2 linked regions of the Parazoarcus communis genome follow. The protein of the gene in region 1 binds, or shares a complex with, the protein of each later gene. Links are inferred from orthologs where the notes say so. Each region holds a gene or a part of one and is shown on either strand. Other genes may lie near its edges. The genes, in order: uvrB and CEW87_RS12100.

Region 1 (10,517 bases):
CGCAGGGTTTCACCGCTGGAGGCTGCAATGGTGGGGGTGATACGCAGCGGCAGGTCGTCCTGTGCGGGTAACGGCCATTCATTGAGTGCAGCCGGCTGTGTGAAGCCCAGCAAGACATGTTGAGCGAGGTCGCCGGTGCTGCGCGGCCGACCGTGCTGTTCAAGATAGGAAGGCGCTGCCAGCACGCGCAGACGGCAGCTGCCGATAGGCCGTGCATGCAGCGTTGAATCCTTGAGCCTTCCGATGCGGATGGCAACGTCGGTGCGCTGCTCCAGCAGGTCGATCAAGCCTTCGTTGCTGGTTAGCTCCAGCGTCACTTCCGGATAGCGCTCACGGTAGCCGGAAATCAACGGAACAACACCGTGGAGCATGAAAGGCGTGGCGGCATCTACACGCAGCCGCCCAGCCGGCCGTTCGCGGCGGATCGAAAGATCTTCTTCGGCGCCCTCGACGCAGGCGATGATCTCTCTCGCACGGTCGAGAAAAATGGTGCCTTCCTCAGTCAGCTCCAGACGTCGCGTGGTGCGGCGAAGGAGTGTCGTGTTCAGCTTGTGCTCCAGCCGCCCCAGGGTTCGGCTGACTGCCGATACGGTCAGCCTCAGATGGTCGGCCGCACGCGACAGCGCACCCGCATCGACCACCGCGATCAACGTCCGCATTTCATCCAGGGTTGTCTTCATTGTTGATATAAACGCAAATATTTTTTCAATACTATGGACTTTATAGCATAAGTGATTTAACCCACCATCGCATTCTTTCAACGCTCAACACAAGGATGCAAGCATGCCAATCGCGCTATTCGCGCTGACCATCAGCGCTTTTGCCATCGGGACGACAGAGTTCGTCATCGTTGGCCTGATCCCGACCATCGCTGCTGACTTGTCCGTCAGCCTGCCGTCAGCCGGGCTACTCGTCAGCCTCTATGCGCTCGGCGTCGCCGTCGGTGCTCCGGTGCTCACCGCCTTGACGGGCAAGGTGCCACGCAAGGCGCTGCTTCTCGCCCTGATGGCACTGTTCACGGCGGGCAACCTGGTCGCCTGGCAATCACCAGGTTACGAGTCCCTGATCGTGGCGCGCATCCTGACCGGACTGGCCCACGGCGTCTTCTTCTCGATTGGGTCGATCATCGCAGCGAGCGTGGTGCCCAAGGAGAAGGCCGCAAGTGCCATCGCGATAATGTTCACTGGCCTGACTGTGGCCTTGGTGACGGGTGTGCCAATGGGCACGTTCATCGGTCAGCACTTTGGCTGGCGCGCCACGTTTCTCGCCGTCGCAGCCCTGGGTGTGATCGCGTTCATGGGAAGCCTGATCTTTGTCCCCAGGAACGTACCGCACAGCAAGCCGGCTACGCTTCGTCAGCAGATCGGCGTGCTGGCGCAGCCCCGGTTACTCCTCGTCTACGCGATGACCGCCGTGGGCTACGGCGGTTCGTTCATCGCCTTCACGTTCCTGGCTCCGATTCTTGAGCAGATAACGGGTTATTCAGCCAGCGCGGTTGGCGGGGTCATGCTGGCTTATGGCGTCTCGGTCGCGGCTGGCAATCTGTGGGGCGGCAAACTTGCAGATCGAAGCGGGCCGATCCCGGCGCTGAAACTCATTTTCCTGCTGCTCGCTGTCGTGCTGGCAGTTCTGAGCATCACCGCTCCGAATCGCTGGTTGATGCTTGTCACCGTACTGGCGTGGGGTGGTGTTGCCTTCGGCAATGTGCCGGGTCTTCAAGTCTATGTGGTCAAGCAGGCGCAACGCTTTGCTCCGCAGGCCGTGGATGTGGCTTCGGGCCTGAACATCGCAGCCTTCAACGTCGGCATTGCGGCTGGCGCCTGGGTGGGCGGCTTGATCGTGACCCACGTTGGCCTCATCCACACTGCATGGGTTGGCGCGCTGGTGGTACTCGTCGCATTGTTCCTGACAGTTTGGGCCGGGAGGCTGGATCGGCGCGATGCAGAGATCGAACTGTCGGCAGGTATTGCGCCAGTCACGCCGTGAGGGGGCAGGGGAATAGAAGCCCGGGTTTTCGACTGCGATGGAACGCTTGTTGTCAGATCACCGCCGTAATCGAACGCATGGCCCGCTGCATTCCGTTCTGGCTGGCAAGGTCAGCGCAGGGGCTGTCGGGGCACGTGCCGATTGAACTGGTCGAAAAGCCGTACGAGCGCGGGCTGACGCTAAGACCGGCTGGCTGTGCAAACTGAATGGCCCCGGGTTCTCTGAACATCTTCGTTGCGTCACAGCTTGAGGCTGCGGGATGTCTGGAGGCTCCGGGGCAATCTACCTCGTTCGGTCGCCGAACGACGGAAGGCGTAGCCATCTGAGCAATCCTGATGCTGACTTCGCATCCCGTGAACGCAAAAATGCCACCCCGAAGGATGGCATTTTCACTTTGCTTCTGGCTCCTCGACCTGGGCTCGAACCAGGGACCTACGGATTAACAGTCCGGCGCTCTACCAACTGAGCTATCGAGGAATAAACTCTTGCTGCAACGTTTTCTTGGGGTTCCCCCCGCGGTCGCAAAAATCGCGTGCAGCCGCTGCTGAATTCTTCTGGCTCCTCGACCTGGGCTCGAACCAGGGACCTACGGATTAACAGTCCGGCGCTCTACCAACTGAGCTATCGAGGAACAGAGGCGCGCATTGTAGGCTGCGCCTTCTGGTTCGTCAAGAAATAAACTGCATTTTTTTATGCAGCCCGTCTCTCCTTCTTACTTCACGACTGCGGCAATGGCCTTGGCGACGTAACCGATGTTCTTCGTGTTCAGTGCGGCCAGGCAGATACGACCGGTCGACACGGCGTAGATACCGAATTCGGTCTTGAGTTGCTCGACCTGTGCAGCGGTCAGCCCGGTGTAGGAGAACATGCCGCGCTGCTTGATGACGAAGGAGAAGTCCTGTGCCACACCAGCAGCCTTGAGCTGTTCGACCAGACTGGTACGCATGTCGCGGATGCGGTCACGCATGCCGGCCAGTTCATCTTCCCACTGCTGACGCAGCTCGGCGGAGTTGAGCACTGCTGCAACCACGGCGCCACCATGGATCGGCGGGTTGGAGTAGTTGGTGCGGATGACGCGCTTGACCTGGGACAGCACGCGGGCGCTTTCTTCCTTGGCGGCGGTGATGATCGACAGCGCGCCCACACGCTCGCCGTAGAGCGAGAAGCTCTTGGAGAAGGAGCTGGAGACAAAGAACTGCAGCCCGCTGGCGGAGAAGGCGCGCACAGCGACGGCGTCGGCTTCGATGCCGTCGGCGAAGCCCTGGTAGGCCATGTCGAGGAAGGGGACCAGGCCGCGGCTGCGGCAGGCGTCAACCACATCGTTCCACTGGGCGTCGGAGAGATCGGCGCCGGTCGGGTTGTGGCAGCAGGCGTGGAGGATGATGATCGAACCGGCGGGCAGGCTGTTGAGCTTGGCCTTCATGCCTTCGAAGTTAACACCGCGGGTGGCTGCGTCGTAGTACGGATAGGTTTCGACCGGGAAGCCGGCGGCTTCGAACAGGGCGCGGTGGTTTTCCCAGCTCGGGTCCGAAATGTACACCGTCGCGCCCGGCTGCAGGCGCTTCAGGTAGTCAGCGCCGACCTTGAGCGCGCCCGTGCCACCAAGGGCCTCGATGGTCACGACCTGGCCGTTGGCGATGAGTTGCGAGTCCTTGCCCAGCAGCAGGTTCTGAACTGCAGTGTTATAGGTGGCTGCGCCTTCGATGGGCTGATAGCCGCGCGGCGGCATCGCTTCCAGGCGGACCTTCTCGGCTGCGCGAACGGCACCCAGCAGCGGAATCTTGCCGTTGTCGTCGTAATACACGCCGACGCCGAGGTTTACCTTCTCAGCACGCGTATCGGCATTGAAGGCCTCGTTGAGACCGAGGATCGGGTCGCGGGGTGCCATTTCGACGGCGGCGAAGATCGATGCAGACATGTTAGCTCCAGTAGCACTTGCGGTTCACGCCCGTCCGGCAGGGAAACTGGCCGTGCCTTGACGCGCGTTTTGGGAAATAATCGTTGTTTGCCCGAGCTGGACCCTCAAGTTCGGGCGTCAGCTGAAACAATCGGAAATTCTAGCATGCAGAGTTCAGACGGTAGCGCCTCAGCGAGCACGACAGACGTTGTTACCTTCGAAGGCAGCCCGTTTCGTCTGCACCGGCCCTTTCCGCCCGCTGGCGATCAGCCGCTTGCGATCGCGAAACTGGTCGAGGGGGTCGAGGACGGGCTGATGTACCAGACCCTGCTCGGGGTGACCGGCTCCGGCAAGACCTACACCATGGCCAACGTCATCGCGCAGATGGGGCGTCCGGCGCTGGTGCTCGCGCCCAACAAGACGCTTGCTGCGCAGCTCTATGCGGAGTTTCGCGAGTTTCTTCCCGAGAACGCGGTGGAGTATTTCGTCAGCTACTACGATTACTACCAGCCAGAAGCCTATGTGCCGTCGCGCGACCTGTTCATCGAGAAGGATTCGTCGATCAACGAGCACATCGAACAGATGCGTCTGTCGGCCACGAAAAGCCTGATGGAAAGGCGCGATGTGGTCATCGTGGCCACCGTGTCCTGCATCTACGGTATCGGCGACCCGGTCGACTATCACGCGATGATCCTGCACCTGCGCGAGGGCGAGAAGGTCGGGCAGCGCGACCTGATCCAGCGTCTGGTGGCAATGCAGTACACGCGCTCCGATATCGATTTCCGTCGCGGCACCTTTCGCGTGCGGGGTGATGTGATCGACGTTTTCCCGTCCGAGAACGCCGAGTTGGCAATCCGCATCGAGCTGTTCGACGACGAGGTCGAGCATCTGACCCTGTTCGACCCCCTTACAGGGCACCTGAAGCAGAAGCTCGGGCGCTTTACCGTCTACCCCTCGAGCCACTATGTCACGCCGCGTGAGACGGTGCTGAAGGCGATCGAAGCCATCAAGGACGAGCTCAAGCTCCGCGTCGAACATTTCTATGGCGAGAATCAGCTGGTCGAAGCGCAGCGAATCGAACAGCGCACGCGTTTCGATCTTGAGATGCTTAACGAGATGGGCTTCTGCAAGGGCATCGAGAACTATTCTCGCCATCTCTCCGGACGCAGCCCGGGCGAGCCGCCCCCGACTTTGATCGATTACTTGCCGCAGGACGCACTGATGTTCATCGACGAGTCGCATGTGTCGATCGGGCAGGTGGGGGGGATGTACAAGGGCGATCGCTCGCGCAAGGAGAATCTGGTCAATTACGGCTTCAGGCTGCCGTCGGCGCTGGATAACCGTCCGCTCAAATTCGACGAGTTCGAGCGTCTGATGCCGCAGACGATTTTCGTCTCTGCCACGCCTGCAGCGTACGAGGCCGAACACCAGGGGCAGGTAGTGGAGCAGGTCGTGCGTCCCACCGGTCTCATCGACCCGCTGGTCGAGGTCCGTCCGGCAACGACTCAGGTTGACGACCTGCTCAGCCAGATCAAGGCCCGGGTTGCGGTGGGTGAGCGGGTGCTGGTGACCGTGCTGACCAAACGCATGGCCGAGGATCTCACCGACTACCTCAACGAGAACAGCGTCCGCGTGCGATATCTGCACTCGGATATCGATACCGTCGAGCGCGTCGAGATCATTCGCGATCTGCGCCTGGGCGAGTTTGATGTGCTGGTAGGGATCAACCTTCTGCGTGAAGGCCTGGACATTCCCGAGGTGTCGCTCGTGACCATCCTCGACGCGGACAAGGAGGGCTTCCTCCGCTCCGAGCGTTCCCTGATCCAGACCATAGGTCGCGCTGCCCGTCATATCAATGGCACGGCCATCCTCTACGCCGACCGGGTCACGCGTTCGATGCAGCTCGCGATCGATGAAACAGAGCGCCGGCGGACGAAGCAGATTGCCTTCAACGAGGCAAATGGTATCGTTCCCAAAACCGTCACCAAGCGGATCAAGGACATCATCGACGGGGTCTATTCCGTGGACGATGAGAAAAGGGCTTCGGTTGCAGCCGAAGCGCGGGCTGACTATGCGCTGATGGACGAGAAGGCGCTGGCCCGGACAATCAAGAAGCTGGAAAAAGAGATGCAGGAGCATGCTCGCAACCTCGAATTCGAGAAGGCTGCAGCGGCTCGGGATGAACTGTTCCGCTTGAGGGAGCGGGCGTTTGGTGCTGATCAGCACGGAAACACCTAAAGGGAGAGCATGAAGAGAATTCTTTTTGTATGTTCGGGAAATATCTGCCGTTCGCCTACCGCTGAGGGCATTGCCAGGCACTTCATCGAAACATCCGGGCTTGAGTCCGACTTCGAGGTGGACTCGGCAGGCACGCAGGGCTACCACGCGGGAGAGCCGCCCGATCCACGCGCCATGAAAGCTGCGGCGCAACGCGGCTACGATCTTTCGCCGTTGCGCGCGCGCAAACTCGAGATTACTGACTTTCAGCGCTTCGATCTGCTGCTGGCAATGGACAGAGGGCATCTGGAGCACATGGTGCGCAACTGCCCCGAGGTCTATCAGCCCAAGCTCGCGCTGTTTCTCGAGTTTGCGCCCGAGCTTGGGGAGGAAGAGGTGCCCGACCCGTACTATGGCGGCGTGAACGGCTTCGAGTTTGTTCTGGATCTGTGCGAGAAAGGCGTCGATCGCCTGCTCGGTGGCGCCCTGGACGGCCGCTGACCGACTCTCGGGGTCTTCCGCTCAACGCGAAAAAAATGGCCGCAGGGGAGTCCCCCGACGGCCATTTCTACACCATGCCGCCCGGTCGGGCGGCATTGACGTGATTACTTCTGCGTTTCTACCTGCTGCAAGGGCTCTTCAGCGATGACGACTGCAGCACGCGGCTTGCGGCCAAGTTGCTGCGGCGCTTCCGGTGCGCCGTTGCCAAAGCTGACCTTCTTGTCCTGGCTGGTTTCGATCATGACCAGGCCAGCGTCTTCGAGCACGCCTGCAAGGTCAATCGGGCCCAGTGCTGCAGGTGCCTGTGCAGACGCACTTGCTGCAACCGGAGCGACTTCCTCGACAACAGCAGGGGACTCGACTTCGACTGCCGCGACGACCGTTTCAGCTTCGACGGCTGCGGATGCAGCTTCTGCCTCGACGGCAGCCGGTGCCACTTCAGCAGCGATCGTTTCGACTGCTTCAAGGGCTGCCGGAGCAGTCGTTTCAACTGCTGCAGCGGCAGCCTCGACCGGCGCTTCGATAGCGGCGGGTGCCTCGATCTCGGTCCTTACCGGATCGGTAGCGGGCTCTTGTGCCTCGGCCGCGCTGGATGCTTCAACAGCCGGTTCAGCTGCAGGCACTTCGGCTGCAGCTGTCACGATTGCTGGCACCTCAACTTCGGCTGCAGCAGCAACGGGAGCCATCTCGGTTGCAGCTGCGCGCACCGGCATCGGTGCCGGCTCGGCGTTAACCGAGACTTCGACCGGGCTCGCCGATTCGGAGACAGCGACAGGCAACTCAGCGGCAGTCTGTTCAAGGGCTGCATCGCTGACCGTAGCCGCGGCAACAGCCGCCGTGGCCACAGCTGCGGTCGAGCTCTCGGAAGCGGAGCTATCGCTGTCGGCATTTGCCTGCTGATCAACCGTTTCCTGGCTTTCACCCGGGCGGCGGTCACGACGTCCCCTGCTGCGACGACGACGCTTCTCGGGTGCGCCTTCTTCGCCTGCAGGCGCTGCGGTCACAATCACTTCTGCGGCGCCTGCAGCGACGATGGCTGCGTTATCGGCCATCTGCTCGGTGCTCGCTTCTGCTGCCTTTGCATTGTCGTCCTGACGCGGCTGACGCTGACGACCGCGACCACGGCTGCGGCCGCCTTCTTCAGAGCGTTCGCCACGTTCGGTGCGCTCGCCACGTTCCTGACGCTCTTGCGTCTGGCGTTGAGGCTTCTCGCGCTCCGTGTTCTCGGCTTTCTCGGCACGGGCGCCGTTACGCGTGTTGCCGCCTTCGCCTTCTGTGCGTTCGCCGCGTTGGCCGTCACGACGTCCATTGCGACCACCACGGCGCTCGCCACCGCGCTCGCCGCGACCGCGCGATTCGCGCTTCGGCGTCGTTTCAGCGACAGGTGCCGGCGTGGGTGCCGGGGTCGGCTCGCCCGTCAACCAGCCGAGGAAGCGTGCAATCAAGCCCTTTGCGGGTGCTGCAGCAGCTACGACAGGGGCGGCTTCAGCGCGCGGTGCGACAACGGGCGCCGGCTGAGCGGGCGAGATGCCCTTCACGGCAGCTTCCTGGCGCGCAGGCTTGTCGCCTTCCTTGGCGGGCATGCCGATTTCGGTTTCGGTCGGCTGGTGGACCATCTGGTAGCTGGCCAGCGCGATGTCTTCCTGGTTAAGCTGGTCGTGGCGCAAGCGGACGATTTCGTGCGCCGGCGTTTCCATGTGCCGGTTCGGCACGATGATCAGCTGAACCTTGTGGCGATACTCGATGCGTGCGATATCAACCCGCTTCTCGTTGAGCAGGAAGGTAGCGACATCGACTGGCACCTGCAGATGCACTGCACCGGTATTGTCCTTCATGGCCTCTTCTTCGAGGATGCGGACGATGTGCAATGCCGACGACTCGGTGCTGCGGATGTGGCCGGTGCCATTGCAGCGCGGGCAGGTGATGTAGCTGGTTTCGGCAAGTGCCGGACGCAGGCGCTGACGCGACAGCTCAAGCAGACCGAAACGACTGATCTTGCCGGTCTGGACACGGGCGCGGTCGTGGCGCAGTGCGTCGCGCAGGCGGTTCTCGACTTCGCGCTGGTTCTTCTGCGACTCCATGTCGATGAAGTCGATGACGATCAGGCCACCGAGGTCGCGCAGGCGCAGCTGACGCGCAATTTCGTCGGCCGCTTCAAGGTTTGTGCGGAACGCGGTTTCCTCGATGTCTGCACCCTTGGTCGCACGACCGGAGTTGACGTCGACCGAGACCAGAGCCTCGGTGTGGTCGATCACCACGGCACCGCCGGAGGGCAGGCCGACCTGGCGCGAGTAAGCCGATTCGATCTGATGTTCGATCTGGAAACGCGAGAACAGCGGAACGTCGTCGTTATAACGCTTGATCCGGCTGACGTTGCCCGGCATGACGTGAGCCATGAACTGGTGAGCCTGTTCATGGATTTCGTCGGTGTCGATCAGGATCTCGCCGATGTCGGGCTGGAAATAATCACGAATGGCGCGAATCACCAGGCTGCCTTCCTGATAGATCAGGAACGCGCCGGTCTGGCCCTGGGCTGCGCCTTCGATGGCAGTCCAAAGTTGCAGCAGGTAGTTAAGGTCCCACTGCAGTTCTTCGGCGCCGCGACCGATTGCTGCCGTGCGCGCGATCAGGCTCATGCCCGCAGGGCTCTCGAGCTGATCCATGACTTCGCGAAGTTCAGCGCGCTCGTCACCCTCCACACGGCGCGATACGCCACCGCCGCGGGGGTTGTTCGGCATCAGTACGAGGTAACGGCCGGCCAGCGAGATATAGGTGGTGAGCGCTGCACCCTTGTTGCCGCGCTCGTCCTTCTCGACCTGAACGATCAGTTCCTGACCTTCGCGCAGGGCTTCCTTGATGCTGGCCTTGCTGGCATCTACGCCGGGCTGGAAATAGGAACGCGAGATTTCCTTGAAGGGCAGGAAGCCATGTCGCTCAGCGCCATAATCAACAAAGGCGGCCTCGAGGCTGGGCTCGAGGCGAGTGATGACCGCCTTGTAGATATTGCTCTTGCGTTCTTCCTTGTTGGCCGATTCGATGTCGAGGTCGATCAGTTTCTGACCGTCAACGATTGCGACGCGCAGTTCTTCTGCCTGCGTCGCATTAAAGAGCATTCGCTTCATTTTGGATCGTTCTCCCGCGCAATGCACACGGGCAGGACGAACGGCGCGCACCATCGCGCTTTCCGGGGTCAGGAGCAGTTGGGTAGGGCTACTTTCATCCGGTAGTCAATATTGGCTGTGATGGGTCGGCTGGTCGATACTCTCTTGAATCTGTCTGCCAGTGTCCTTGGATCAGCAGACAAATGCATTTGATCCTGCGTATGTGTTGCGCGTCTAAATCCAACCGTGAGGCTGGATGGGTGTGTCGAAGTTTGTCGATTGCGTTACCATCGGCGCCTTTTTGGGCTTCGTGTGGCACGCTTCGGTTTTCCGGGAGCGCTTGTGCGGGCTCATCGTCGTTCATCCTCAACCGCCTCGTGGCGCGAGGGGATGCCGACCGCAACCGGAATCAACCGCAGGGAAGTATATTTCAGGATGACGACTCAAGGCAAAGCGATTGCGGTTCGGCACGAAAGGATTGATGAGGCTGCCGCTGGTCAGCGCATCGATAACTACCTGTTGCGTATTGCAAAGGGCGTGCCGAAAAGCCATGTTTACCGCATTTTGCGCAGTGGAGAGGTGCGGGTGAATGGGGGGCGTGTGCAGCAGACCTACCGCCTGGTGGTGGGGGACGAAGTGCGCATTCCGCCGATGCGAATCTCCGAGTCGGCGCGTTCCGTTCCACCTCCGGCGGGGAAAGCGTTGCCGGTCGTGTATGAAGACGACGCGCTTCTTGTCATCGACAAGCCTTCCGGCAAGGCGGTTCATGGCGGCAGCGGCATCAGTCACGGGGTGATTGAGCAATTGCGGGTTCA
Region 2 (10,550 bases), 1.1 Mb from region 1 along the record:
CCTCTTCATCGTCGAAGGTGTACTCGCGCTGTCCCGAGATGTTCGTTGGCGGGATCAGCTCGACGTTCTTGTTGTCGATGAGGCGGAAACGGATGCGCTGGGTGAGCTGGTACTCGCGCACCGTACCGGAGCTCGTGAGGCTGAGGATTTCCCGGCCACGCTCGTTTGCAAGAATCTGAAGTCTGGCCTCCGCCTTGCCTGCATTTTCGGTGACCGTTGTGGTACCGCTGTTTTCCACCTTGCGGCGAATCGCCGAGCCAAGGTCGGAGAACTCGCTGACACTGACATGCAGGGTGGAGAAGGCAAGGGGTTGAGGCCCGCGCAGATGGAAGCCGCAGCCGGCAAGCATGGCCGAGGCTGCGAGTGCCGCGCCTGCTTTGAGCAGGCGGCGGCGGGCAGTATTGGAGTGCATGAGTGCGTCCTCAGACCACGATGTTGATCAGACGGCCGGGAACGACGACGACTTTCTTCGGCGGCTTCCCTTCCATGAACTTCTGTGCGGCTTCGGAAGCCAGTCCGAGCGCTTCGATCTCGGCCTTGCTGGCCTCTGCAGCAACCTTGATGCTGCCGCGCAGCTTGCCATTGACCTGCACCATCAGCTCGATTTCGTCCTGCTTGAGCGCGGCCTCGAGGGGCTCGGGCCAGCTTGAAGCGAGGATGTCTTCACCGAAGCCGCAGTCCGTCCACAGCGCATGTGCGATATGCGGGGTGATCGGCGACAGCAGGCGCAACAGGATGGAAAGCCCCTCTTCGGTCAGTTCGGCGTGGGCTGCGGCGTTGTCACGCGGCGCCTTTTCGAGCGCGTTGAGGATCTTCATTGCGGCCGACACCACGGTATTGAACTGGTGCTTGCCGAAGTCGTAGTTGGCCTGTTTCAGATGGGTGTGAATCTCGCGGCGCACGTCGGCAAGATCGGCCGGCAGCTTGCCTGCAGCCAGCTGGCGTGCAGCGGGCAGTGCAGCGCGCATCTCGCTGCCGAAGACATGGCCGAGGTTCCACACCCGGCGCAGGAAGCGCGACGCGCCCTCAACGCCGGAGTCGGACCATTCCAGCTGCTGATCGGGCGGGGCGGCGAACATGGTGAACAGACGTGCGGTATCCGCGCCGTACTGATCCACCAGCGCCTGGGGGTCGACACCGTTGTTCTTCGACTTCGCCATCTTCTCGACGCCGCCGATCACGACCGGCAGGCCGTCGCTGGTGAGCTTGGCGGCCACGATGCGACCGCGCTCGTCACGCTCGACAGTGACGTCAGCCGGGTTGATCCACTGCTTCTTGCCGCCGTCGAGGTCGCGGTAATAGGTTTCGGCAACCACCATGCCCTGCGTGAGCAGGTTGGCGAAGGGCTCGGACACATTGACCAGGCCGCAATCGCGCATGGCGCGGGTAAAAAAGCGCGAATACAGCAGGTGCAGGATGGCGTGCTCGATGCCGCCGATGTACTGGTCCACCGGGGCCCAGTAATTGACGCGCTCGTCGACCATTGCAGTGTTGCTGTCGGCACAGGCGTAGCGCAGGAAGTACCAGGACGACTCGACAAAAGTGTCCATGGTGTCGGTTTCGCGCTTGGCCGGCTTGCCGCACTTGGGACAGCTGCATTCGTAGAAGGACGCCATCTTGGCCAGCGGCGAACCGCGACCGGTCACCTCGACGTTCTCGGGCAGCACCACCGGCAACTGCTCGTCCGGCACTGGCACGTCGCCGCAGTCGTCGCAGTGGATCATCGGGATCGGGCAGCCCCAGTAGCGCTGGCGCGAAATGCCCCAGTCACGCAGGCGATACTGGATACGCTTACTGCCCAGTCCCTTGGCTTCGAGGTCGGCAGAGATCGCATCGACTGCATCCTGGAAGTGCAGTCCATCGTACTTGCCGGAATTGACCAGCCGGCCTTGTTCGGCGTAGGCGTCGATCCACGGTGAAACGGTCTGCTCGTAGGCGTCGCGGGTGGAGCGCACCACCATCGTGATCGGCAGTTTGTAGCGGGTGGCGAAGGCGAAGTCGCGCTCGTCGTGGGCGGGAACCGCCATCACAGCGCCCTCACCGTAGCCCATCAGCACGTAGTTGGCGACCCACACCGGCAGGTATTCGCCGGTGATCGGATGCACCACGCGCAGGCCGGTGGGCATGCCTTTCTTTTCCATCGTTGCCAGATCAGCTTCGGCGACGCCGCCGCGCTTGCATTCTTCGATGAAGGCAGCCAGTTCGGCGTTGCCTGCAGCCGCCTGGGTGGCGAGGGGGTGTTCGGCAGCGACGGCGACGTAGGTTGCGCCCATCAGCGTGTCGGCGCGGGTGGTGAACACCTTGAGTACGCCTGATGCGCCAACGGTCGAGAGGTCGTAGGGGAAGTGCACCTCGACCCCTTCCGAGCGGCCGATCCAGTTTTTCTGCATCAGCTTGACCTGCTCCGGCCAGCCGGACAGGCCATCCAGCGCTTCAAGCAGTTCGTCGGCGTAGGCGGTGATCTTCATGTAGTACATGGGGATCTCGCGCTTCTCGACGAGTGCGCCTGAGCGCCAGCCGCGGCCGTCGATGACCTGCTCGTTGGCGAGCACGGTGTCGTCGACCGGGTCCCAGTTCACCGTGCCAAGTCGTTTGTAGATCAGGCCTTTTTCGTAGAGGCGGGTGAACAGCCACTGCTCCCAGCGGTAGTACTCCGGCGTGCAGGTGGCGATCTCGCGTGACCAGTCGATGGCAAAGCCCAGGCGCTTGAGCTGGGTCTTCATGTAATCGATGTTGGCGTAGGTCCACTTCGCCGGCGGGACGTTGTTCTGGATGGCCGCGTTCTCGGCGGGCATGCCGAAGGCGTCCCAGCCCATGGGCTGGAGCACGTTGTAACCGCGCATGCGATGAAAGCGCGCCAGTACGTCGCCAATCGTGTAGTTGCGCACATGTCCCATGTGCAGCTTGCCCGACGGGTACGGGAACATCGACAGGCAGTAGTATTTGGGACGGCTGGCGTCTTCGGATACACGGAAGGCCGAGGTGGCGTCCCAGTGCTGCTGGGCGGCCGTTTCGACGGCGGCGGGCTGGTATTTGTCCTGCATGGGCGGGGTGCGTGCGCTCAAAGCGTTGAAAACGCGAAAGTATATCGCGAAGCCCGGTGTCGGCGCTCGGGCAGTCGGGCCTGAATGCCGATTCCGCTGCCGGTGTGGGGCTGGAGAACTGCTCTTTTCGGGGGTTCAGCAAAAAAATGGCACCCGGCGGAGGGGCCGGATGCCAAATCTCCGATGAAGGAGAGGGAGGGAGGCGGTGGGCGCTGCGCAGTGGTGGCAGCGGCCGAATTCGAATCGATCAGGCGGCTTTCTGGGGTTTGATGCCGGTCTGGCGCTGCCAGTTGGTGGACATCGCCTTGAGCATGTCTTCCATCGCGGTCAGGGGCATGTTCCACATGCGCTGCTGGCTGCGAAGAATGGGCGTGACGCACGGTGTGCACAAGGTTTCCTTTTCGGCTTCGAGCAGGTCGAGGAAAATATCATTGGCAGCACCCCAGTACTCTGAATTGCCCACCCAGCCGGTTTCGGCGGTGGCTTCGCGTACGGCCTTGCGCCATAGTGCATTGGCGCGCTCGATCGGGACGCCAGCCTTGCGGGCGTACCAGGGAAGTAGTTTGGGTGCTTTCATCTGTATTCTCCGTGTGGCCGTTGTCGGCCCTCGTGCGCGTTCGGGGTCTTGTGGACCTGCGCCTTGCGCTCCGTATGTTGTGCTGCGATAAAAAATATTGGCTTCTTAAGAAGCATTCTATGCGGTGTCTGGCAAGATTGCCGTGAAAAAGTTCATCAATTTGTTGCTGTGCACAATTTCAGCGTATCGCAGCCCCCAGCCGGGATCAAGTTTCTGTGTCGGAAACGCAACACTATTCCATTAGTTATAGTCACCCCCCGCTCACCACAACCGGTCCCGCTCGACGCCAGCGCTAGCGGGCTGTGCGGCATCAGCGGTTAAAATAGAAGCAGTAAAGGAAAACTCATGTCCCAACTGCTTGCCAATCTGAATCCCGAACAACTTCAGGCCGTTACCCTGCCGCCGCAACATGCGCTCATTCTCGCGGGCGCAGGTTCGGGTAAGACCCGCGTCCTGACCACCCGTATTGCCTGGCTGATCCAGTCCGGCCAGGTCGATCCGTCCGGCATTCTCGCCGTCACCTTCACCAACAAGGCGGCAAAGGAGATGCTCGCCCGCCTTGGCGCGATGCTGCCAGTCAGCCCGCGTGGCATGTGGGTCGGCACGTTCCATGGTCTGTGCAACCGGCTGTTGCGCGCACATCATCGTGATGCCGGCCTGCCGCAGCTGTTCCAGATTCTGGATTCGGCCGACCAGCTGGCCGCGATCAAGCGCTTGCTGAAGACGCTGAATGTCGACGACGAGAAATTCCCGCCACGTGAGCTTCAGCACTTCATCAATGGCCAGAAAGAGGCGGGAAATCGCCCCCATGCAGTCGAGGCCTGGGACGACTTCACCAAACAACGCGTTCAGCTCTACCAAGAGTATGAAGCGCAGTGCCAGCGCGAGTCTGTTGTGGATTTCGCGGAGTTGCTGTTGCGCACCTACGAGTTGCTCGAACGCAATGAGCCGATTCGGCGCCACTATCAGCGGCGTTTCCGGCACATCCTGGTCGATGAGTTTCAGGACACCAACAGGCTGCAGTACCGTTGGCTGAAGCTGCTGGCGGCAGATGGCGCCGAGGGGGGCGCTGCCTTGCTGTGCGTAGGGGATGACGACCAGAGCATCTATCGGTTTCGCGGTGCGGAAGTTGGCAACATGCGCGATTTCGAGCGTGAATTTCAGGTCAAGAACGTCATTCGCCTCGAGCAGAACTATCGGTCGCACAGCAATATCCTGGATGCGGCGAATGCGATCATTCGCTTCAATACGCACCGCCTGGGCAAAAACCTGTGGACCGACCAGGGGGCGGGCGAGCCGATCCGTGTGTTCGAGGCCTATGCCGACTCTGACGAGGCGCGCTGGATCGTGGAGGAAATACAGGGCTTGGTGCGCGATGGACGTTCCCGCGCCGAGATTGCGCTGCTGTACCGTTCAAACGCGCAGTCGCGCGTGCTGGAGCATCGCCTTTTCTCGGCCGGTATTCCGTACCGGGTCTATGGCGGCCTGCGCTTTTTCGAGCGCCAGGAAATCAAGCACGCGCTTGCCTATCTGCGCCTGATCGCCAATCCGGACGACGACACTGCGTTCGCGCGGGTGGTGAATTTTCCCACGCGCGGTATCGGTGCCCGTTCGATCGAGGTGCTGCAGGACGCCGCGCGCACCTACAACACCAGCCTGTATGCCACCGTGCCCCACCTGACGGGCAAGGCGGGAACCGCGCTGGGCCAGTTCCTGAGGATGATCGAGGATCTGCGGCGTGATACCGGGCCGCTGACCCTTCCCGAACTCATTGATCACGTACTGGATCGTTCCGGTCTTCGAGATCACTACAAGAGTGAGAAAGAGGGGAGCGAGCGCCTGGAGAACCTGGACGAACTGTTGAACGCGGCAGCCAACTTCGTTGCAGAGCAGCAGGCGGGCGCGCCCGGCGCAGATCCGGCGGATGCCGGCGAGCACCGTCAGCTTGCCGACTTTCTTGCCCATGCGTCGCTCGAGGCGGGCGACCATCAGGCGGATCAGGGGGCGGATGCGGTGCAGTTGATGACCGTGCATTCGTCCAAGGGGCTGGAATTCGACGTGGTCTTCCTGTCGGGGCTTGAAGAAGGCCTGTTTCCGCATGAGAACAGCATTCTCGAAGCCGAGGGGCTCGAGGAGGAGCGGCGGCTGATGTATGTGGCGGTGACGCGCGCCCGCGAGCGCCTGTATCTGTCATTTGCACAGAGCCGGATGCTCCACGGTCAGACTCGCTACAACCTGCGCTCACGCTTTCTCGAGGAGATTCCGGTCGGGCTCACCAAGTGGCTCAGCCCGCCGAGTCCCCGTGCGGCACTTGGTGGCGCGACCGGCGGCGCTGGCGGAGCCTACTTCACGTCGTCCGCGAAACCGGCCGCAACGCAGCGCGAACCGCGGCCTGCGTTTGCCAGTTTGCCCGGCGGTCTGCGCATTGGTCAGAACGTGAGCCACGCCAAGTTCGGGCAGGGCGTGATCGTCGCCGCCGAGGGCGGCGGCAGTGACGCCCGTGTTCAGGTGAACTTCGGCTCGGCGGGGATGAAGTGGCTTCTGCTCGCAGTGGCCAAGCTCGATCCGGCCTGAGTGCGTTCCAGAGTGGCGGCGGGCCTGTGCAGGCCCACGCCGCTCAGGCGCCGTACTTGCGTGCCAGATTGTCGTGCAGGGAGACGAATTCCTGCGCGAGTTTGTGCTTGGGCTCGAGGTGGATCATCGGCTTGGCCTGTTCGTGTGACTCCTTGATCTTCACCGAGGCCGACAGGTAGGGCTCAAGTACGGGCAAGCCCTCATCGATCAGTTCCTGCACCACTTTTTGCGGCAGGCTGGCGCGTGCCTGGAACTGATTCACCACGATGCCTTCGACTTTCAGGTCGCGGTTGTGGTCGGTCTTGATTTCCTCCACGTTCTCGAGCAGGGAGTAGAGCGCGCGGCGCGAGAAGTCGTCGCAATCGAACGGGATCAGGCAGGCGTTGGCGGCAATCAGGGCCGAGCGGGTGTAGAAGTTGAGCGCGGGCGGCGTGTCGATATAGACGCAGTCGTATTCCTCGGCGAGTTCGTCGAGTGCGTCGCGCAATTTGTAGATCTTGTAGCGCGATTCCAGCTTGCTTTGCAGCTCTTCCAGTTGCGGGTGGGAGGGCATGACGTGCAGGCCGTCGAAGGGGCTGGCGACGATGAAGTCGCTGGTTGCTTTCGGATTGAGCTTGAAATTTAGCGTCTGGTCGAAGAAGTCGGCCAGCGTGCTGTCAAGCGAGTCGCCCGAGACGCCGAGAAGGTACTGCGTGGAGTTGCCCTGCGGGTCGAGGTCGATGACCAGCGTGCGCTTGCCCTGTTGGGCGCTGATTGCTGCCAGATTGCAGGTAATGGTGGATTTGCCGACCCCACCTTTCTGATTGAACACCACGCGTCGCATCGTCGATTCCCCTCCGGTTGTTGCGGCATTGTGCCAAAAATCGGCAAACCTATCCCGGATAGCTGTTTTGCGCAGGGCACACCTGCCCAAGCCGCGAGCGCTGCGCTAAACTTCCGACTCGTTATTCATGACCGTTGCAGCCTACTCCCCGGGGCGCTCGGCATGCGGGCCCGGTCGGGTCCGGTCCGTGGCAAGGCAGCTCGTGCCAGAGCAAAAAGAAAACGCTGCGGATGATCGCAATTGGCAGGACAAGGGCAAGCGCCTATTGTCCTGTCCGGATGTTCACACGAACACCATACTGTACCGAGAGGGAGAACTCATGGATCAGGATTTCATCGCAGCGGCTCTGGACTATCACCGTGCGCCGACACGCGGCAAGATTTCGGTCGTGCCCACCAAGGGCCTGACCAACCAGCGCGATCTCGCGCTTGCCTATTCGCCCGGTGTGGCAGCCGCCTGCGATGCCATCGTCGCAGACCCCGCACAGGCACGTGAACTCACCAGCCGTGGCAACCTGGTAGCCGTGGTCACCAACGGCACAGCAGTGCTCGGTCTGGGCAATATCGGCCCGCTGGCGTCGAAGCCGGTCATGGAAGGCAAGGGCTGCCTGTTCAAGAAATTTGCCAATATCGACGTGTTCGATATCGAGCTCAACGAGAATGACCCCGACAAGCTGATCGACATCATCGCCTCGCTTGAGCCGACGCTGGGTGGTATCAACCTCGAGGACATCAAGGCGCCGGAGTGCTTCTACATCGAGAAGAAGCTGCGCGAGCGCATGAAGATTCCGGTCTTCCACGATGACCAGCACGGTACCGCAATCATCTCGTCGGCGGGCCTGATCAACGGTCTCAAGGTCGTCGGCAAGGACATCGCCACCGTGAAGCTGGTGTGTTCCGGCGCCGGCGCGGCCGCCATTGCCTGCCTGGACCTCATGGTCAGCCTTGGTCTGAAGCGTGAGAACGTCTACGTTTGCGACTCCAAGGGCGTGATCTATCAGGGCCGTGACGAGAAGATGGAGCCGACCAAGGCCCGTTATGCTCAGGTCACCGATGCGCGCACCCTGGGTGATGCCATCGTTGGTGCCGACGTCTTCCTCGGCCTGTCCACCGCGGGCGTGCTCAAGCCCGAGATGGTCGCCAATATGGCTGACCAGCCGCTGATCTTCGCGCTGGCGAACCCGAATCCGGAAATCCTGCCCGCTGATGCGAAGGCGGTGCGCCCGGACTGCATCGTGGCGACCGGGCGTTCGGACTTCCCGAACCAGGTCAACAACGTGCTGTGCTTCCCCTTCATCTTCCGCGGCGCGCTCGACGTGGGCGCCAGCACGATCAATGAGGAGATGAAGCTTGCCTGCGTGAAGGCGATCGCCGAACTGGCCCAGGCCGAGCAGAGCGACATCGTGGCTTCGGCCTATGGCGGCGCGGAGCTGACCTTCGGTCCCGACTACATCATTCCCAAGCCTTTCGATCCGCGCCTGATCGTGAAGATCGCGCCCGCAGTGGCCCAGGCTGCGATGGATTCCGGTGTTGCGAGCCATCCGATCGAGGACATGCAGGCGTATGCGGCTACGCTGAGCGACTTCGTGTACACGACCGGCATCGTCATGAAGCCGGTGTTCTCCGCAGCCAAGCGCGTGCCGATGGAGCAGAAACGCGTGCTCTACGCCGAGGGTGAGGACGAACGTGTTCTGCATGCCGCGCGCGTGGCCATCGACGAGGGCCTGGCGCGTCCGATCCTGATCGGTCGTCCCAGCGTGATCGAGATGCGGATCAAGAAGATCGGTCTCAACCTCGTGCCCGAGCGCGACTTCGATATCGTCAATCCGGAATCCGATCCGCGCTATCGTGAGCTGTGCAACGACTACTACCGCATGATGGCCCGTGACGGCGTGACGCCGGATCTGGCCAAGGCCAAGATGCGTCGCGACACGACCCTGATCGGCGTGATGCTGCTGCGTCGTGGCGATGCGGATGCGCTGGTGTGCGGCACGTTCGGGACCTATGACTATCACCTGCGCCAGGTGCAGGACGTCATCGGCCTCAAGCCGGGCGCCAAGCAGTTTGCGGCGATGAACCTGCTGCTGCTGCCCAAGCGCATGCTTGCGGTGACCGACACCTACGTCAACGAGAACCCGAATGCGGATGAAGTGGCCGAGATCGCGCTTATGGCGGCTGCCGAGTTGCGCAGTTTCGGTATCGAGCCGCGCGTGGCCCTGTTGTCGCACTCCAATTTCGGCAGCTCAAGCTCGGCGTCGGCGCGAAAGATGCGTGCAGCCAGTGAGATCCTGCGTACCACGGCACCCGAACTCGAATGCGATGGCGAGATGCACGGCGATGCGGCACTGTCGCCCGAGATCCGCGCCAAGCTGCATCCGGATTCGGCTCTGACGGCAGATGCCAACCTGCTGGTGATGCCCAACCTCGATGCAGCCAACATCTCCTTCAACCTGATGAAGATGGCGAATGGCGACGGCGTGTCTGTTGGTCCGATTCTGCTGGGTGCTGCACAGCCTGTGCATATCCTGACGCCGTCGGCCACGGTTCGTCGCCTGGTCAACATCACCGCGCTGGCAGTGGTCGATGCCGCCGAACTGAGGCGCTCCAAGGGTGGCTGAGTCCGGTCTGGTGGCCCGCCTCGTGCGGGCCAGCCTGCTTCCCCTTGCGCTGGCCGCGGTTGCGCCGGCGCAGGCGGGGGGCTGGTTGCTTGCGTCGCCCGAGCCCCGAGTGGTGCCCGGGCAGTCGTTTGAACTGATTGTCATCGGTGCGCCGGTGGATGGCATGTGGCCGGAGCGTCTGCCGGCTCAGGTCGAGCTGCCGGACGGCGGGCCGCGTATTGCGGTCGAACTCGTGCGGGCGAGCTCTCTCGGGGAAACGCAGCGGCGCTACATTGGCCAATGGCCTGGCGAAGTGGTCGGCATGGCAACGCTTTCCCTGCTCGAGTCGCCTTCTGCACGGCTGATTTTCGATTCCGGGGCCGCGTTGCGGTCGCCTGCGGCGTCCGCGCAGGCGGGCAACGTCGCCAACGCAGGGTCGGTGACCCAGCAGAAGCGTTCGGATGAGCCCGTAGCCCCTGCCGCGCTGAGTTTTCACGAGCCGATGTATTTCGTCGTCGGTGGCACGGATCCGAAGTCGGCGCGCTACCAGATCAGCTTCCGCTACCGTCTGTTCGACGATCAGGGCGTCGTGGCCGAGAGCTTTCCGCTGGTGCGCGGTCTGTATTTCGGCTTTACGCAGACCTCGTTGTGGGACCTGTCATCAGAGTCCAAGCCGTTTCGCGATACCAGTTTCCGGCCTTCGCTGTTCTATCAGTGGAAGCTGTCCGATCCCAGCGAGGGGAATTCGGTCGCACTGGCTGCCGGTTACGAGCACGAGTCCAACGGGCGCGATGAAGAGGATTCGCGCAGTATCGACACCCTGTTTGCGCGTATCGATGCTCGTTACTACTTCCCGAACGGTCGCACCTATCTGGGCGTTGAGCCCAAGGTCTGGGGTTATATCGACAAGGACGACAATCCCGATATCACCGACTA

Evidence for each region.
Region 2: the proteins of uvrB (region 1) and CEW87_RS12100 are in contact, whole or in part, in a crystal structure (PDB 7EGT), measured with the Thermus thermophilus proteins. The link is inferred for Parazoarcus communis from one-to-one orthologs. Residues at the interface, in WP_096411307.1 of Thermus thermophilus: Glu23, Leu25, Arg26, Asp27, Gly28, Glu29, Arg30, Phe31, Arg55, Glu326, Asp327, Phe328, Glu379, Ser382, Gln383, His398, Gly400, Arg401; in WP_096412145.1 of Thermus thermophilus: His654, Arg656, Phe657, Gln666, Asp668, Glu669, Lys680, Arg681, Leu682, Ser683, Lys685, Tyr686, Ala687.

The regions. Positions count from the first base shown.
Region 1 is NZ_CP022188.1:3,683,360-3,693,876, forward strand. Bases 3,605-6,584 are described here. They hold uvrB (excinuclease ABC subunit UvrB), read left to right. Parts: upstream 3,605-4,048; coding sequence 4,049-6,121; downstream 6,122-6,584. Other genes in these bases: CEW87_RS16815 (amino acid aminotransferase), read right to left, coding at 3,605-3,904; CEW87_RS16825 (low molecular weight protein-tyrosine-phosphatase), read left to right, coding at 6,131-6,584. Outside these bases: CEW87_RS16795 (LysR substrate-binding domain-containing protein), read right to left, coding at 1-680; CEW87_RS16800 (MFS transporter), read left to right, coding at 784-1,986; more of CEW87_RS16815, read right to left, coding at 2,699-3,604; more of CEW87_RS16825, read left to right, coding at 6,585-6,601; CEW87_RS16830 (Rne/Rng family ribonuclease), read right to left, coding at 6,706-9,723; CEW87_RS16840 (RluA family pseudouridine synthase), read left to right, coding at 10,138-10,517. UniProt on the Escherichia coli protein: The UvrABC repair system catalyzes the recognition and processing of DNA lesions. A damage recognition complex composed of 2 UvrA and 2 UvrB subunits scans DNA for abnormalities.
Region 2 is NZ_CP022188.1:2,629,346-2,639,895, forward strand. What follows is about bases 3,568-6,580. They hold CEW87_RS12100 (UvrD-helicase domain-containing protein), read left to right. Parts: upstream 3,568-3,966; coding sequence 3,967-6,195; downstream 6,196-6,580. Other genes in these bases: CEW87_RS12095 (hypothetical protein), read right to left, coding at 3,568-3,621; CEW87_RS12105 (ParA family protein), read right to left, coding at 6,239-6,580. Also shown: LPS assembly lipoprotein LptE, read right to left, coding at 1-412; leuS (leucine--tRNA ligase), read right to left, coding at 423-3,044; more of CEW87_RS12095, read right to left, coding at 3,292-3,567; more of CEW87_RS12105, read right to left, coding at 6,581-7,018; CEW87_RS12110 (NADP-dependent malic enzyme), read left to right, coding at 7,338-9,635; CEW87_RS12115 (phospholipase A), read left to right, coding at 9,628-10,550. UniProt on the Escherichia coli protein: A helicase with DNA-dependent ATPase activity. Unwinds DNA duplexes with 3'-5' polarity. Translocates on single-stranded DNA with 3'-5' polarity. Initiates unwinding more efficiently from a nicked substrate than double-stranded DNA.